One region of the Ferdinandcohnia salidurans genome, then DNA from elsewhere that is predicted to be linked to it. Evidence: riboswitches for the same ligand, from Rfam matches in the RefSeq annotation. Region 1 holds a riboswitch; each other region holds the start of a gene.
The links. Region 1 has a riboswitch for lysine ahead of ACFSFW_RS20660 (aspartate kinase). Riboswitches for the same ligand answer to the same signal wherever they lie in the genome.
Positions count from the first base shown of each region.

Region 2: it holds a riboswitch for lysine, as region 1 does, so the genes downstream of both, ACFSFW_RS08805 (Na+/H+ antiporter NhaC family protein) here and ACFSFW_RS20660 (aspartate kinase) in region 1, are expected to answer to the same signal.
Region 3: it holds a riboswitch for lysine, as region 1 does, so the genes downstream of both, ACFSFW_RS11445 (transporter substrate-binding domain-containing protein) here and ACFSFW_RS20660 (aspartate kinase) in region 1, are expected to answer to the same signal.

Region 1 covers NZ_JBHUEK010000031.1:19,063-24,674, reverse strand. Annotated here, with positions in the region: gene sdhA (succinate dehydrogenase flavoprotein subunit) at 1-358, opposite strand, end outside; gene ACFSFW_RS20670 (succinate dehydrogenase cytochrome b558 subunit) at 431-1,042, opposite strand; gene ACFSFW_RS20665 (YslB family protein) at 1,435-1,890, shown strand; gene ACFSFW_RS20660 (aspartate kinase) at 1,971-3,215, opposite strand; lysine riboswitch at 3,437-3,615, opposite strand; gene uvrC (excinuclease ABC subunit UvrC) at 3,683-5,455, opposite strand.
Region 2 covers NZ_JBHUEK010000010.1:305,536-311,147, forward strand. Annotated here, with positions in the region: gene ACFSFW_RS08785 (DUF72 domain-containing protein) at 1-440, shown strand, start outside; gene ACFSFW_RS08790 (bifunctional metallophosphatase/5'-nucleotidase) at 538-1,965, shown strand; gene ACFSFW_RS08795 (YunC family protein) at 2,053-2,355, shown strand; gene yunB (sporulation protein YunB) at 2,479-3,237, shown strand; lysine riboswitch at 3,330-3,512, shown strand; gene ACFSFW_RS08805 (Na+/H+ antiporter NhaC family protein) at 3,639-5,222, shown strand; gene ACFSFW_RS08810 (sodium-dependent transporter) at 5,472-5,612, shown strand, end outside.
Region 3 covers NZ_JBHUEK010000018.1:56,683-62,294, reverse strand. Annotated here, with positions in the region: gene ACFSFW_RS11465 (NADH dehydrogenase subunit 5) at 1-352, opposite strand, end outside; gene ACFSFW_RS11460 (Na-translocating system protein MpsC family protein) at 504-869, opposite strand; gene ACFSFW_RS11455 (amino acid ABC transporter ATP-binding protein) at 1,138-1,881, opposite strand; gene ACFSFW_RS11450 (amino acid ABC transporter permease) at 1,900-2,646, opposite strand; gene ACFSFW_RS11445 (transporter substrate-binding domain-containing protein) at 2,712-3,548, opposite strand; lysine riboswitch at 3,648-3,829, opposite strand; gene ACFSFW_RS11440 (UxaA family hydrolase) at 3,979-5,127, opposite strand; gene ACFSFW_RS11435 (UxaA family hydrolase) at 5,141-5,440, opposite strand; gene larA (nickel-dependent lactate racemase) at 5,489-5,612, opposite strand, start outside.

The DNA.
Region 1 (5,612 bases):
GAGTTCCCCCGAAACGACGGAAATCAAGTAAACCTTCTGGTGTACGGTTAAACATTACACCCATACGGTCCATTAAGTGAATAATTCCTGGTGCTGCTTCACACATAGCCTTAACCGGCTTTTGGTTTGCCAAGAAGTCTCCACCATATACTGTATCATCAAAGTGGATCCAAGGAGAATCCCCTTCACCTTTTGTATTAACTGCACCGTTTATCCCACCTTGTGCACAAACAGAGTGAGATCGTTTTACAGGTACGAGTGAAAATAAATCAACTTGTGTTCCTTCTTCAGCAGCTTTGATGGTAGCCATTAATCCAGCTAGTCCACCACCAACTACGATAACTTTTCCTTGACTCAAAGTAACTCACTCCCCAATAAAGAGATCGTTCATCTTGTGTAAAAAAATGTGAACGTTCTAATTTTCATATTCTTAAACGAAAGCAAAAAGTGTTGTAACACCTACTATTGATAAAGCAATGAAAATAATGATTGTTACATATGTTGCAATTTGTTGCGAACGTGGAGTTATTGTTAGCCCCCAGCTTACAGCAAATGACCATAGACCATTTGAGAAATGGAAAATTGTAGAGATTACACCAACAAGATAGAAAATAAGCATTGCAGGTGAATCTAGGATATTCTCCATCATTTGGAAGTTAACTTCTGCTCTTCCTAAAGCGTAAGCAATTCGTGTTTCCCATACATGCCATGCCACAAAAATAAGAGTAATAATACCAGATATACGTTGTAAGAAGAACATCCAGTTACGGAAGAAACCGTATCTACTCACATTATTCTTTGCAGTAAAGGCAATATACAGACCGTAAATTGCGTGAAATAATAATGGCAGATAAATAATAACTACCTCTAAAAGGATTCTAAATGGAAGATTCCCCATAAAACCAGCAGCATTGTTAAATGCCTCTTCCCCTCTTGTCGCAAAGTTATTCGCCATTAAGTGTACGATTAAGAACACCCCAACAGGTATTACACCTAATAATGAATGAAGTCTGCGATTAAAAAATTCACGATTACCAGCCATACTTTAACCCCCCTTAGTAATAAAACGTGCCCACACGGCACTCCCTTGTAATATTTCATCCTGTATAAATATGTAAAAGGACGATATAAAAACTGATAACTGAAAACCTTTGCAGGAATCTACAAATTTAATTATTGTAGATAAATAGACAAATGCTGCATGTAATTTTCTTTTATCAGTATAATGTAACAAATTCATTTTACTCCCATAAAGCAAGAGCGTCAAGGAAACAAATCCACAAATTATTCATAAAAATGATAATAATTGTACACATATGAATGTAGTAATACTAAATAAAAATCAGTTCTCTCTGACAAAAAGAAACAAAAAAATTCATGTTTTTCTTATACCCTCATGTTATATAATAAAGAATGGAGAAAGAGGGGAATGCAGTGAAGAACGTTAACATCAACGAACAAAACGTAAATACAAGTGAACAGTCTGTTTCCGTATTTGGGTACGAACTTTTACGAGAAGTTTTAATTCCTGATATTCTCGGGAAAGAAACGCCACAGATTCTATATTGGGCTGGAAAAAATCTTGCCCGAAAATTCCCCTTACCTACTACGGAAGAAATCATCTCATTCTTTCATGATGCTGGATGGGGAGACCTTAAGGTAGAACGTTTGGATAAAAACTCCATTGAATTTCATTTGGAGGGTTCGATCGTATCTACTCGCTTTAAACGAAGAGATATTTGTACATTCCAGCTTGAATCTGGCTTTCTTGCCCAACAAATTCAACAACAGAAAAATCGAATCACTGAAAGCTTTGAACAACAAAAAAGAAGAGCTCAAAAAATTATATTTACGGTAAAATGGGACCCAAAAGATATCACCGAAGAATAAAAGCCTGCACATTTCGTGCAGTTTTTTTTATTATAAAAAAAGGGTGTCCAAATTCCTTTGAACCACCCATAAATTTCAAATTATAGTTTTACCTTCGCTTTTTCTTCTTCAACAGCCGCTAAATTAAATGAGTCATGTAAAGCTTCAACTGCACGAACCATATTGCCTTGTTCAAGAACGGTAGAAACTTTAATTTCAGATGTACTTACCATTTTCACTTCAATATTTTCCTTTGCAAGCACTTGGAACATATCAGCTGCTACACCTGGGTTTGAAACCATTCCAGAACCAACAATCGAAACCTTTGCTAACCCATCCTCATGTTCGATACTTTCATATTTCAATAAATCCTTGTTATTTTCTAAAACAGCAAGTGTGTCACGTAAATCAGGTGTTTTTACAGAGAATGAAATATTTGTATGATTTTGATCTGTCATGTTTTGAATAATGATATCAACGTTTAAACCACTTTTCGCAAGTGTGCCAAAAATAGTGGATAGTGTATGCAATTCATTTGGTAAACCAGATACTGTTACCCTTGTAATTTGGTCTTCAAAAGCAATTCCCCTAACAACAAGATTCTTTTCCATTGAAACTTCCTCCTCAATAATGGTCCCATTTTCTAGCTCTAAGCTTGAACGAACTTCAAGCGGCATTTCGAAGTTTTTCGCAAATTCCACTGCACGTGGGTGAAGTACTCCAGCACCAAGATTTGCAAGCTCCAGCATTTCATCATAAGAGATGGAATGAAGTTTACGTGCAGTTGGAACTACGCGAGGATCGGTTGTGTATACACCTGTTACATCTGTGTAGATATCACATTTATCCGCGTTTAATGCCGCTGCGAGTGCGACTGCAGTTGTATCGGAACCTCCGCGACCAAGAGTAGTAATGTCCCCTGAACTACTGACTCCTTGGAATCCAGCAACGACAACAATTTTTCCTTCTTTTAAGCTTTTATATACTCTTGAAACCTCAATGTTTTCAATACGGGCATTGCTATGTATAGCCTCTGTTTCAATACCCGCCTGCCAGCCTGTATATGATACGGATTGATACCCTTTTTCTTGTAAAGCCATAGATAATAATGCAATTGTTACTTGTTCACCTGTACTTAACAACATATCCATCTCGCGCTTACTTGGCGCGCTTGTAATTTCATTAGCTAAACTTACAAGCTGATCGGTTGTCTTCCCCATTGCAGAAACAACAACGACAACTTGATTCCCCGCTTGCACTTCTTGAATAACTCGACTTGCAACATTCTTAATTCTATCTGGTGACCCAACAGAGGTGCCTCCAAACTTTTGTACGATGATCCCCATGCCCTCAACCCTCTCTAAAATAATCAAATCCGCCTTGGCGTATTTGCGCCCGATTTTTTTCGAGTCTGCTCGAAAAGTTTCCTTTGAAAAATCGTGGCATCCGCCGGAGGCTTTAACTTTATTCAGTAGAAGTCAATGCTTCTACTGAATAAAGTTAATAAAAAACAGCAATGAGAAATTATCTCATTGCTGTGATATACGTAAACATACTACGTGTCACTTCGTGAGATAGCCCTCCAAGATTGATTCATCTTGACAATCCTATGTCTCTTAAACATAAGACCAGCACAAAAAGGTATGAGCCTTTTTACACTTCGGCGAACTTTCCTTTCTGCAATGATCGTAAGGGCTCATACCCCTCCAATTGCATACTGATAAAGATCGCACCTCTATCTTCACTTCAACGTGTTGAAGTGGAATATTATATTATTAAGGATTATATCAGACTATTTTTTAAATAGCAACGACTATTCTTTTAATTTTTCGTAAATTGCTTCAGCTGTCAGTTTAGGTATATTGGCTTTTTGGATCTCCTCAATACTAGCTTCCTTTAACTTCTTGATAGAACCAAAATGCTTCAGTAGTGCTTTTTTTCGTTTTTCCCCAACTCCAGGAATATCATCGAGCACAGATTGAAATGCGTTTTTTCCACGGACTTGACGATGGAAGGTAATCGCAAAACGGTGTACCTCATCTTGAATTCGTTGAAGAAGATAGAATTCCTGACTATTTCTAGGTAGTTCCACAATCTCAGGCGGGTCTCCGATTAAGAGTTCAGACGTTCTGTGTTTATCATCCTTCGCAAGTCCTGCTAGAGGAATTTCTAGGCCTAATTCATTTTCAAGAATATCCCTTACCGCAGCAAGATGACCTTTTCCTCCGTCAATAATGATTAAGTCTGGTAATGGCAGATTTTCTTTTAATGCACGGCTGTATCTTCTCCGTACAACCTCCCTCATCGATTCATAATCATCAGGACCTTGAACTGATTTAATTTTATACTTTCTATATTCTTTTTTATCAGGTTTTCCATCAGTAAACACAATCATAGCAGAAACAGGATCTGTTCCTTGAATATTGGAATTATCAAACGCTTCGATTCGATGAGGTGTATAAATCCCTAACTTCTGTCCTAAATTTTCAACAGCCTTAATCGTACGTTCTTCATCTCGTTCTATTAAAGCAAACTTTTCCTTTAGCGCAATTTTTGCATTTTTAGTAGCGAGGTCAATTAATTGTTTTTTCTTCCCTCTACTAGGCTGTTGAACGGTTACTTCTAGTAATTGCTCAACAATGTCACGGTCTATCGAACTAGGAAGCAAAACTTCCTTTGGTTTAAAATGATTCTCTTTTAAGTAAAATTGGCCAAGGTAGGTTAAGAAGTCTTGTTCAGGCTCGTTGTAAAAAGGAAATAGGGAAACATCCCGCTCTATTAATTTTCCTTGACGAATAAAAAAGACTTGAACACACATCCAGCCCTTATCATAGGAATAGCCAAATACATCACGGTCAATAAAGTCTGTCATTGTCATCTTTTGCTTTTCCATCGTCGTTTCAATATTTGCGATTTGGTCACGATATTCTTTTGCTCTCTCAAAGTCGAGTTCTTCAGAGGCCTTTAACATTTTTTCAGTCAACTCGTCTTTGATTTCTTTATATCCACCATTTAGAAAACGGATAATATCGTCTACCATTTTTTTATTGGTTTCATCAGATACTTCATTGACACAAGGGGCAAGACATTGACCGATATGATAATATAGACAAACCTTATCTGGTAATGTTGAACATTTTCTTAAAGGATAAATGCGGTCTAATAGTTTTTTTGTTTCAGTTGCAGCTTGCACATTAGGGTATGGTCCGAAATATTTGCCCTTATCTTTTTTTACTTTGCGTGTAATCAATAATCGCGGATGTTTTTCAGCAGTAATTTTGATAAAAGGATACGTCTTGTCATCCTTTAACATGATATTGTATTTTGGATCGTATTTTTTTATAAGATTGATTTCAAGAAGAAGTGCTTCAATATTTGAAGATGTTACAATATATTCAAAGTCCTCAATCTCATTGACAAGCCTTAAGGTTTTACCATCGTGTGATCCTGTAAAATAAGATCGAACACGGTTCTTCAGCACTTTCGCTTTACCCACATATATTACAGTACCTTGCCTGTCCTTCATTAAGTAACAACCAGGCTGGTCCGGTAAAATCGCTAATTTTTCCTTAAGATGATCGTGCATAGTAACCACTCCATCTACTATAAAATCAATTGCGTCTTAGTGAACTTTTACTTTCGTTTTGACGTATCTTATATTGTAACATTTTTACGAAGAAGTTGTATGAGTAAAAATAGGAAGTCCCCCAAAAATGAGATTAAACAAAAAAACAGCCCATGAA
Region 2 (5,612 bases), on a different contig from region 1:
CTGTAGCCCTTGAATTCCGCCACCAATCATGGTTTTCACCACAACTAAAACAACAAACATTACAATTTATGGAACAGGAAGGCTGGATTCATAGTATTTGTGATGAGCCACAGGCAGGCCAAGGGTCAATACCGACAGTACTCCATCCAACCCATCAACTAAAAACGCTCGTACGTTTCCATGGTAGAAACGTTCATGGCTGGACAAAGCCAAAAGAAGGCGATTGGCGTGATGTTCGTTATTTATATAAGTATAATAAAGAAGAGCTAGAAGAATGGATTCACCATGTTCAGGAACTTAATCAAAATAGTGAAACCATCTACGTATTGTTTAATAACAACTCAGGTGGAGATGCAGCAGACAATGCTAAGCAATTTATCGATATGCTCGGAATCGAATATCATGGGCTAGCCCCGAGGCAATTAGACTTTTTTAGTTAGTACAAGCTATAAGCATATTTTAGAATACATACATAAGTGAAATACCTAAAGTGGAAACTCCACAGCATTTTATACAGGCAAAAAGGAGGTGTAGGGATTGATTGAAACCGTACATATTTATCATACAAACGATCTCCATAGCCATTTTGACCGATGGCCTAAAATTACAAAATATATCACAGAAATGAGAAATCTGCATCAAGCAAACAATGAGGAAATGCTCTTAATCGATATTGGTGACCACATTGATCGCTTTCATCCAATTTCTGAAGCATCCCATGGCAAAATGAATGTGCAGCTCTTAAACCAGCTTGAATACGATTATGCTACTATCGGTAACAACGAAGGGATTACGATGTCTTATGAACATCTGGATTCTTTATATGATGACGCAGAATTTAAGGTGTTGCTTGCAAATCTATTCGACCGAGATGGGAAGCTACCTAACTGGGCCGATCCCTACCATATTCATGTCTTGCCAAGTGGGTTTAGGATTGGAATCATCGGTTTAACGGTTCATTATATTGGGCTTTATAAGCTGCTCGGCTGGAATGTCAAAGACCCTTTGGCTATCCTTCAAGAGACAATCAATGAATTAAAAGACAAAACAGATATGATTCTTTTAATGTCCCATTTAGGAATCAATGAGGATGAGCAAATTGCAAGAGATTTCCCAGATGTTGACGTGCTACTTGGTGGCCACACACATCATCTTTTAGAAAATGGAAAGAGAATCAATAACACACTTTTATGCTGTGCGCAAAAATACGGGAATTATATCGGACATGTTACTCTTAAAATTGATACTGAAGAAAAAAGGCTTATTGAAAGTGCTGCAAATGTAATCCCTACAAAATCACTGTCAGAAAGTAAGGAAACAACTGAAATTCTTTCAGAGTACATGGCAAAAAGTATACACACCTTACAACATGATGTTGTTGCTGAGATTGAACAACCACTTCAAAGTGATTGGTTTGCGGAAACCTCATTTTCCAAGCTTTTAGCTGAGGTACTCCGCGAATGGTGTGAAGGAGACATATCAATGGTGAACGCAGGGCTATTGCTTGACTCGCTTCCAACAGGAATGGTAACAAGAGAAGACTTGCATCGAATTTGCCCTCATCCTATTAATCCATGTAAGGTCTGGGTTAAGGGTGATGAACTGAAGGAAATTATTTTACAGGCAAACACGAAGGAAATGGAAAATCTCAGAATTAAAGGTCTAGGCTTCCGTGGAGAGGTAATGGGCAAAATGGTATATGACGGGGTAGAGCATAACACTTCAAAGCTTTCGGATGGATTAGACCATATTACCGATATTAAAATCAATGGGGAGGACCTTGATCCAGACAAAACGTATTCAATCGCCACGATTGATATGTTCACATTCGGATCACTTTTTCCTGTCATACGGGATGCTAAGGATAAAAAATACTATATGCCAGAATTCTTACGAGACCTTTTAGCTGAAAAATTAAAAAGCAATCAGCAAAACGTTCTAAAGATACGTAGTCAAAAGGACTAGAAAAAGATAGGTCTATGACTATCACTATTTCAAACACATATCACTTTCCCGTTACATAAATTAGTTAGGGAAAGGAGTGTGCTAGGAATGGTCTCAATGACACCAATAGTAATTGATAATCATCAATTTACAGCCATTACCGTTAACCTACCTAAAACAAATTTTATGGCAGTCACAAATGAAAATGGCTATATTATGTGTGGAGCTCTCGATGTTGCACTGTTGAATGAAAAACTTAAAGAACGAGGCATTATTGCTGGTAGGGCAGTTGGTGTTCGTACAATCGAGCAATTACTGGATGCCCCTCTTGAATCAATTACAATTGAAGCCGAAAATCGAGGCATTACAGTAGGTATGAAAGGCAAAGACGCCCTACTAAAGATGATCTAATATTAACCTGAGAAGGTATACCATATAAAAGTACGTGGCATCACTTAAATGTTGTCGAACAAAATAGTTATCGTACATCCCCCCTTACTTGCATACACATAGCTTGTAAGGGGGGATTTTCGTTTGGGAAAGTACAGAGCTCGTCTACAACCAAGAAGGAAAGGGCCCTTGCCTTTCCGTTACGTCTTTTTATTAACATTTGTCTTTTTTATTCTCTCAACTGTTATTGGTTTATTCATTATTAACAAAGCGATAGAGCCTGCTCTTATGGCATATGCTGAAAATGAAACGAAGAAGGTTGCTGCCACAGTTATTAAAAATGCTATTAATCAACAATTAAATGAGGAAGAATTGGTCCAAGAGGATTTGAGTATTGTGCAAACGGATGAAAATGGGAAAGTGATTAGCTACAATACGCAGGTCGTCAACAAAATGGCGACAAAGACCCTCGGAAATATTGAACGATACTTAAAATATGTAAATGAAGGTGAAGTTAACAAACTTGAATATCCTGATTTAGAAATTGAGACAGATGATGCCAGTGGACAAACGGGCTTTGTTTTTAAGGTACCCCTTGGGGAAGCAACAAATAATGCCCTTTTAGGAAACTTAGGTCCGGAAATACCGATTCGTTTTCATATGATTGGATTTGGGGAAACAACGCCACAAGGAAGAATTGACGAGTGGGGGATTAATAATGGGTGGTTTCAATATAATGTTCTTGCGACAGTGACGATGCAGGTTATTTTACCTTTCTCAACAGGAGAGGTTGAAATTGAAACCATTATCCCGGTTATCAATCAAAACATTTTACATGATGTTCCAGATTTCTACAATAATGGTGGGGAATCATCTCCTTCTATAGAGATACCGACAAATTAGAAAAAAATACTATACTAGAATAGTTGAATCAAAGCGGAAAATCGTATATACTAGCGAAGGAATTAATAAATGAATACACCACCTTATCGGATCGATGGGGTAGAGGTGCGGAAAATAAGAGTAAACTATGTGAGGATGACAACGTAGATCATAGTTGAAAGGATTTTTTGCCGAAGCAAAAATAAACTCGTCAATGTTATTTTTGTTGGGGTTGCCTTGAAAAAGGGTAACACTGTCATTATAGAAATGATCTATAATGGAGGGCTACTGATCGTGATGGAGGATAACATAACATTACAAAAGAGTAATGATAGTTATTTTCTATCATACTCTCTTTTTGTCTTCTAAAGAGTATCTTCTTTCACCACGCCCTCCATAAAAATACTTGGAGGAATCATATCATGTCTGGAACAATATATTCAATTATCCCACCAATCATTGCACTTCTCATGGTTATATTAACAAGAAGAGTTCTACTATCACTTGGAGTCGGCATTCTATCGGCGGCATTCGTATTACATGGAAATGTACTCAAGAATGAAGGAGTCGGAGCTTGGCTGCAAGACGTTTTACTCACAATCTGGAATAGCATTAAAGGAGTCTTCGTTTCAGAAGGCGCACTTAATACATGGAATGTATATATTATTTTATTTTTATTCCTATTAGGAGTTATTACTGCCTTTATCTCCATTTCTGGCGGTAGTCGTGCCTTTGGCGAATGGGCCCAAACAAAAGTTAGAACAAGAACGGGTGCACAGCTTTTAGCTGCTTTTTTAGGTATTATTATTTTTATTGATGATTATTTTAATGCTCTGGCTGTTGGACAAGTAAGTAGACCCATTACAGACCGAAATAAGGTTTCACGTGCAAAGCTAGCCTATATTATTGATTCAACATCCGCACCAATTTGTGTTGTCTCACCCATTTCTAGCTGGGGTGCTTATATTATTGCGATCTTGGCACCTATTTTAGTCACACATGGTGTAGCGGAGTATTCACCTTTATCTGCATTTATTCAAATGATTCCGTTAAACCTCTATGTATTAGTTTCGATTTTAATGGTAATAGCTGTAGCCATTTTTAATATTAATTTTGGTAGTATGAAAACCCACGAAAACCGTGCATTAACAACAGGGGAGGTAACAGATCCTGAAAAACCGGTATTAGGGGAATTAAAACAGGAATTACCTCAAAGTGAGAAAGGTACTGTCGGTGATTTAGTTTGGCCGATTATTGCATTAGTTGTCGGTACGGTTGGCTCGTTATTATGGACAGGCTACAAAGCTTCAGAAGGCGATATAACCATTTTTACGATTTTTGAAAATACTAATGTAACAGGTTCGCTATTATCCGGTGGAATCCTAGGTATTCTTGTTACACTTATTTTGTTCTTTGTTCAGGTTTATGCAAAAAAAGCTTTGAACATTGGTCTCCTTCCTAAAGGTATTGTTGAAGGGATAAAATCAATGCTCCCAGCTGTATACATTTTACTATTTGCTTGGGTAATTGTTGACTTGATTGGACAAATTGAAACAGGTAAATATCTAGCGAGCCTTGTAGAAAGGTCCAATTTAAATATTGCATTTTTACCGGTCATTTTATTCATTGTAGCAGGCTTTATGGCGTTTGCGACTGGGACGTCATGGGGAACCTTTGGGATGATGCTTCCGATTGCAGGAGACATTGCAGCGGCATCTGATATTAATTTATTACTTCCGGCTTTAGCTGCTGTCTTAGCGGGATCCGTGTTTGGTGATCATTGCTCACCAATATCAGATACAACTATTCTGTCCTCTACTGGAGCGGGAAGCCATCATATTGATCATGTAATGACTCAGCTACCCTATGCCATCACTTCTGCCGTTATCGCTGTAATCGGATATATAGTACTAGGTCTAACAGGCAGTACCCTATTAGGAGTGCTTACTACCTTAGTATTATTTGTTATTTTTGTTCTCACTATGAAAAACAGACAAAACGCATAGAATTACTATTCAAATGTTAACAATCGAACTTAACTAGTATATAAGAGACAGAGGGAATTAGAACCTTTGTCTCTTTTATTTTAAAAGTAAATTTCATTTTAAAATAACTTTTGACATAGAGATAAAGACTGGCTATACTAATAAATAGATTATAGAAAATAATCTGAAAATATAAAAATTTCCAACTTGTGTCTAGTGCTAAAGGTATAATACGGTAATGGACTAAAGTAGGAAAGGGGAGGTTTGTTTATGGATAATCGTCCACAGTGGGGGACACGGGCAGGATTCGTAATGGCTGCAATCGGTTCTGCGGTTGGTTTAGGTAATATATGGAGATTTCCATATGTTGCTTACGAAAATGGAGGAGGCGCGTTCTTTCTACCGTACCTA
Region 3 (5,612 bases), on a different contig from region 1:
AAACAGAAGCCGTACCTGTAATGAGTGTGAAGAATGCAAAGTATTTCCGGTAAGAACGATCTCCTTGTAAATACCTTATAGAAAAGCGTTGGATGACAATGCCTATCGTAAGAACAAAACATGACATAAGCCAAGCTAAAGAATCCAAGTGCAAGGGGCCGACATTGTGATTCATATCGTTCATTAAAAGAATCAATAATGATACCAAAGCGGGCAATGAAATAATCCCTATGTGTATCCGCACATACCTCAAGGGTACCCGTTTGGACAAAAATACGAATCCACTTACCATAGCTAAAAAAAGTGCGATAAAAAATAAGGTAAGTAGTATGGATATGCTATTCGAAATCATAAAACTTCCCTCCGTCAAAATGGACCGAACTAAAATAGTAAAAATAAAGCTATTAAATAAAAAAACCGAGAGCTAGTACCAGCAGTAGTAACCACTGATACTAGTTCTCGGTTTATTTTTAACTGACTAATAAAGTCTTTTAAAAATCTCCCTAAACTAATTCTTTCTCTAGATCATTAAACAACTTAAATACGATAACTCGTTCTCCAGTACGAGTACTTAAATCAGTATGAAAGCTTTTAACTTCTTCTCCAGTTATGGATAAAATGATTTCTTTTAAACCATCTAAACCAGATTCAACTAACCCGGACCGAGTATGTTTAATTGATAGCATGCCATCCTTTGTTTGACAAACAGCATATTCCGCAGGAGTTAATATACCTTGTAAATAAACGATTATCATATCACGGAGAATATCTGTTTTAACGGAAACAGACCCACGACCCAGAAAATCCTTTTCCCAATGAGTAATCGCTTTGCTAATTTCTGCTTCGATAGACCCTTTTGTTTTTTTCAAGAAACTTCCCCCTAAGCAAAAAATCGGTATATTTCCAGACTATTCCCTCTAAGTCTAAAAATATACCGATTTGTCTTATTCTGTACTTCTAAATACAAAAAGATTGCTTCTTCATTCTACCAATTCTACATTAATAAAATGCTAAAGCTCTTTATTATCATTCAGAAGGTAAATAATATCACTCGGTTATTAATCTAACTAATAATTTAATTGAAAATGGTCAACTTGTCAATATTAAATTGACAGATGATTGATTCTATTTATTTTTTTAATAGGCTTGTACGATTGTACGTTTTAGGAATTCCCTCGTACGCGCTTGTGTTGGGTTATTGAAGATGTGCTCTGGACTTCCTTCTTCAGCAATAACTCCCTTATCCATAAATACGACTCGATCCGATACTTCTTTTGCAAATTCCATTTCGTGCGTTACGATTAACATCGTAAGACCGGATTCGGCAAGTTCCTTCATGACTTTTAGGACTTCTCCTACCATTTCTGGATCAAGTGCTGATGTTGGCTCATCAAATAACATGACATCTGGTTCCATCGAAAGTGCTCTTGCAATCGCTACTCGTTGCTTTTGCCCACCAGATAATTGCTTTGGCTTGGCGTTAATGTATTTATCCATGCCAACGACCTTCAAGTATTTCATCGCTACTCTTTCCGCTTCTTCCTTTGTGCGTTTCAATACTTTTAGTTGCCCTACTACACAATTGCTTAGGACATTATGATTATTAAATAAATTAAATTGTTGGAAGACCATTCCTAAATGTCTTCGGTAGGTAGCGACATCATGCTTGTTATCCAAAATATTTTCACCTTGATAGATAATTTGCCCACCGCTAGGTCTTTCTAATAGATTAACACAACGAAGAAGAGTTGATTTACCAGATCCGGAGGAACCGATGATGGAGACAACTTCTCCTTTATTCACCGAGAAATCAATATCTCTTAGTACTTCATGAGTGCCAAAGGATTTGCTTAAGTGTTGAATATCAATAATCTTTTCCATGTTCTCTCCTCCTTCTTCCTATTGTTGTTGATTAACTTGTATGGGGCGATCGTTTCCAATCATCGTATAGTTATCAGAGCCATCTAATTTTCTTTCAAAGTATAGTAGGATTCTTGTAACAATAAAGGTCATCACAAAATAAATCATACATGCTACGAAAAACGATTCAAAATATCTAAAATTATTGCCTGATATCGATTTTGTCACGAAATATAATTCTGTAACTGAAATCACGTTAAGAACGGAGGTATCTTTAATATTAATCACAAATTGATTACCTGTTGCAGGTAGAATATTACGGATAACCTGTGGCAATACAACGTTCCACATCGTTTGGAAATGATTCATTCCAATCGCATGTGCTGCTTCAAATTGTCCCTTATCAATCGAGACAATCCCACCACGAACATACTCAGCCATATAAGCGCCTGTATTAATCGAGACAACAATGATCGCTGCAACAAAAACATTCATATCTATCCCAAATGCTAACGCAGAACCATAATAAATAACCATCGCTTGTACAATCATCGGTGTTCCACGGAAGAATTCAATATAGATGGAGAGGATGGCATTAATGACTTTTAATATTAGTTTATTCATTCCACGTTCAGGCATTGGTATTGTACGGACAACTCCTGCCAGCAATCCAATCATTGCCCCAAAGATCGTCCCGATAAGAGCGATCAAAAGTGTTAAACCCGCACCACGAAGGAACATTGGCCAGTTTTCGATGATAATTTTAATGACCCACTCAAAACTCATTGTTTCTCCTCCTTTGCCCTATAAAACCGACTGCATGTTGATATACAGTCGGTTCCCTGTATTTTTTATTCTGCTGCTGGTTGATTTTGAATAGCCGAATCCATAATGCTTGTACGTTCTTCTTCTGAAATACCTGCTAAAGTTTCATTTATTTTTTCTGTTAATTCGCTACCCTTTTGAAGTCCGACAGCAATTGCTGTATCATCTTCTGATGTTTCAAATCCTTCTTCAAATTCAACCATTACAAAGTTTTCATTAGCAGATGAAGCACTAGTACCCTCTGGACGTTCTGAAACGTAACCATCAATCATTCCTGATTCAAGAGCTACTCGCATTGCTGGGAAGTTGTCCATCGCCGTTTTCTTTTCGACACCTTCAATTTGGTCTATTACTGTATAGTGGAATGTATTTAATTGAGCCGTAACTTTTGCTCCGTTAAAGTCTTGGATAGAAGTAGCACCTTCATAAGTGCTGCCTTTTTTCACAACCATAACTAAATTTGAAGTATAGTAATTATCCGAAAAGTCGATTGTTTCTTTTCGTTCTGCTGTTGGTGACATACCAGCTATGATTGCATCAATTTTACCTGATGTTAAAGCTGGTACAAGACCATCCCACTCTGTTTTAACAATCACTAATTCTTTACCTAAACCTTCAGCTACTTTTTTTGCAATTTCTACATCATATCCACCTGCATACTCTGCAGAACCATCTATTTTTACTGCACCATTGGAATCATCGTTTTGAGTCCAGTTAAACGGTGCATATCCAGCTTCAAGACCTACCTTAAAGGTATTATCTTCTGATGACCCAGTATCCGAACTAGTACTTGTTCCACACCCCGCTAATAATAGAATGCTAGAAATTAGTAATACAAGAAATAATGTTAATTTGCTTCTCATGTTGTATCTCCTCCGTATTTTTATAAATTTCGACAAAAAAACGACCTGAGATATACTCAGGTCGCAGTAAATTTGCCCTAAGGTCCTCTCTTTTATCTCAAATGAGATAGCACAACTCAATAAACTGGGGGTTTATTGAGACAGTCCTGCAGCTCTTAACTACAGACCCAGCATGTAATACTGAGGATATTACAAACTTCGGCGATATTTCCTTCTCCCTAGCATCACTGTTTCCTCAAACTCCACTAAAGACTGTTAAATATCGCGCCTCTACCTCACTAGTAAAAGTGAGGCCTTATTTAGTTATTTTTTATACTACAATAATATCTATCTATCCGTCAACCACTATTCATTAGCAATATCTAGTAATTCGCACTAGCCAGAAACTACCCGTCGCATGAAAACACATAAATCCTAATAAAACAAAAGATTAAAAGGTTGGTCCAATTCTCCATATACCAAAGTCGTTTTGCTTCAAAATTTCTGATTTTGTTAGTTTTCCGGACGAGACTGATTTAATCTCATCAAAGATCGATTGTCCAACTGATTGAACCGTTTCTTTTCCTTCAATAATGGTTCCTGCATTCAAATCCATATTATCTCTCATACTATTAAACATGGGGGTATTTGTTGAAATTTTAATAACAGGAGCAATTGGCGACCCCGTCGGCGTACCACGACCAGTTGTAAAGAGGACTACCTGTGCACCTCCCGCGACCATTCCTGTAAGTTGTTCAATGTCCTGCCCTGGAGTATCCATCCAGACAAGCCCCTTTTTAGTTGGAATGTCTGCATAGTCAATTAGTTCTTGAAGCGGACTTGTGCCAGACTTTGTAGCTGCTCCAAGTGACTTTTCCTCAAGTGAACTTAGTCCTCCAGCGATATTTCCAGGCGTAGGATTACCTGTGCGGATATCAATCCCCATCATAAGCGCTCGACCTTCTGCCTGCTTAATTTTTTCATATACTCTTTCTACGGTACGATCATCAACCGCTCGGTTAGCAAGTAAATGTTCAGCGCCGATTAATTCAGTAGTTTCGGCAAGAATTGCGGTTCCTCCTGCTTTTACAATTAAATCACTCACATGGCCAACTGCTGGGTTTGCAGATAGACCTGAGCATGCATCTGAACCACCGCATTCCGTTCCAATGATCAATTCACTGACATGACAAGGCTCTCTCATAATTGCAGAGGCATCCTGAACCATCTGTGCAGCAATTTTGGCTGCGTTAGCGATTGTTTGCAAGGTACCTCCATTTTCTTGTATGGAAACAGTCTCAACCGGCTTTCCACTTTTAGCAATCTCTTCTGCGACACTTCTTGCTTGATGTGTTTCACAGCCTAAACCTAACACGACTACACCATACACATTTGGATTAAGGCCTACACCTACATAGGTTCGGAAGGTTTGATCATAATCCACTCCAACCTGTGTACAGCCATGTTGATGAATAAAACTAACTGTCCCATGCACAAGCTGGGTAACTTGGTATGCAGCTTGTGTCGCACAGGTGATAGTTGGAAGAATCAATACATGATTACGAACCCCAACTTTTCCATCTGGACGTCTATACCCCATAAAATATTCTTGATTATCCACTTATATCCCCCCTACCACGTGTTCCTTCAAGATTGTGTACATGGACATGCTCTCCTATCTCAATATCACATGAAGCAACACCTATGATTTCACCATATTTATAAATCTTTTCACCCTTTTTAATAGAATCAACGGCAAATTTGTGCCCAAAGGGAATTGAGTGTAAGAGTTTTACATCAATTTTCCTATCACCATACGAAGCAGTAACAATGATTTTAGCCTCTAAATCTACTAAAACGGTCGCAACATTATCTCTCTCATTCATTAATACAGCTGAAAAACTTTGAGACATGACTCAGCCCTCCTCTATTTTGAAAGGTGTTAAATCGCATTAGGTTTTTTAATCCTCAGAATCGACATACGGAATCGTTAATGGCCCTAACGGTAGTACCGCTATAGACATGTCTTCTCCATACTTCTCTTTAAGCTGTTCTAACGTTTGTTCAATATTATGTGTTGGCTTC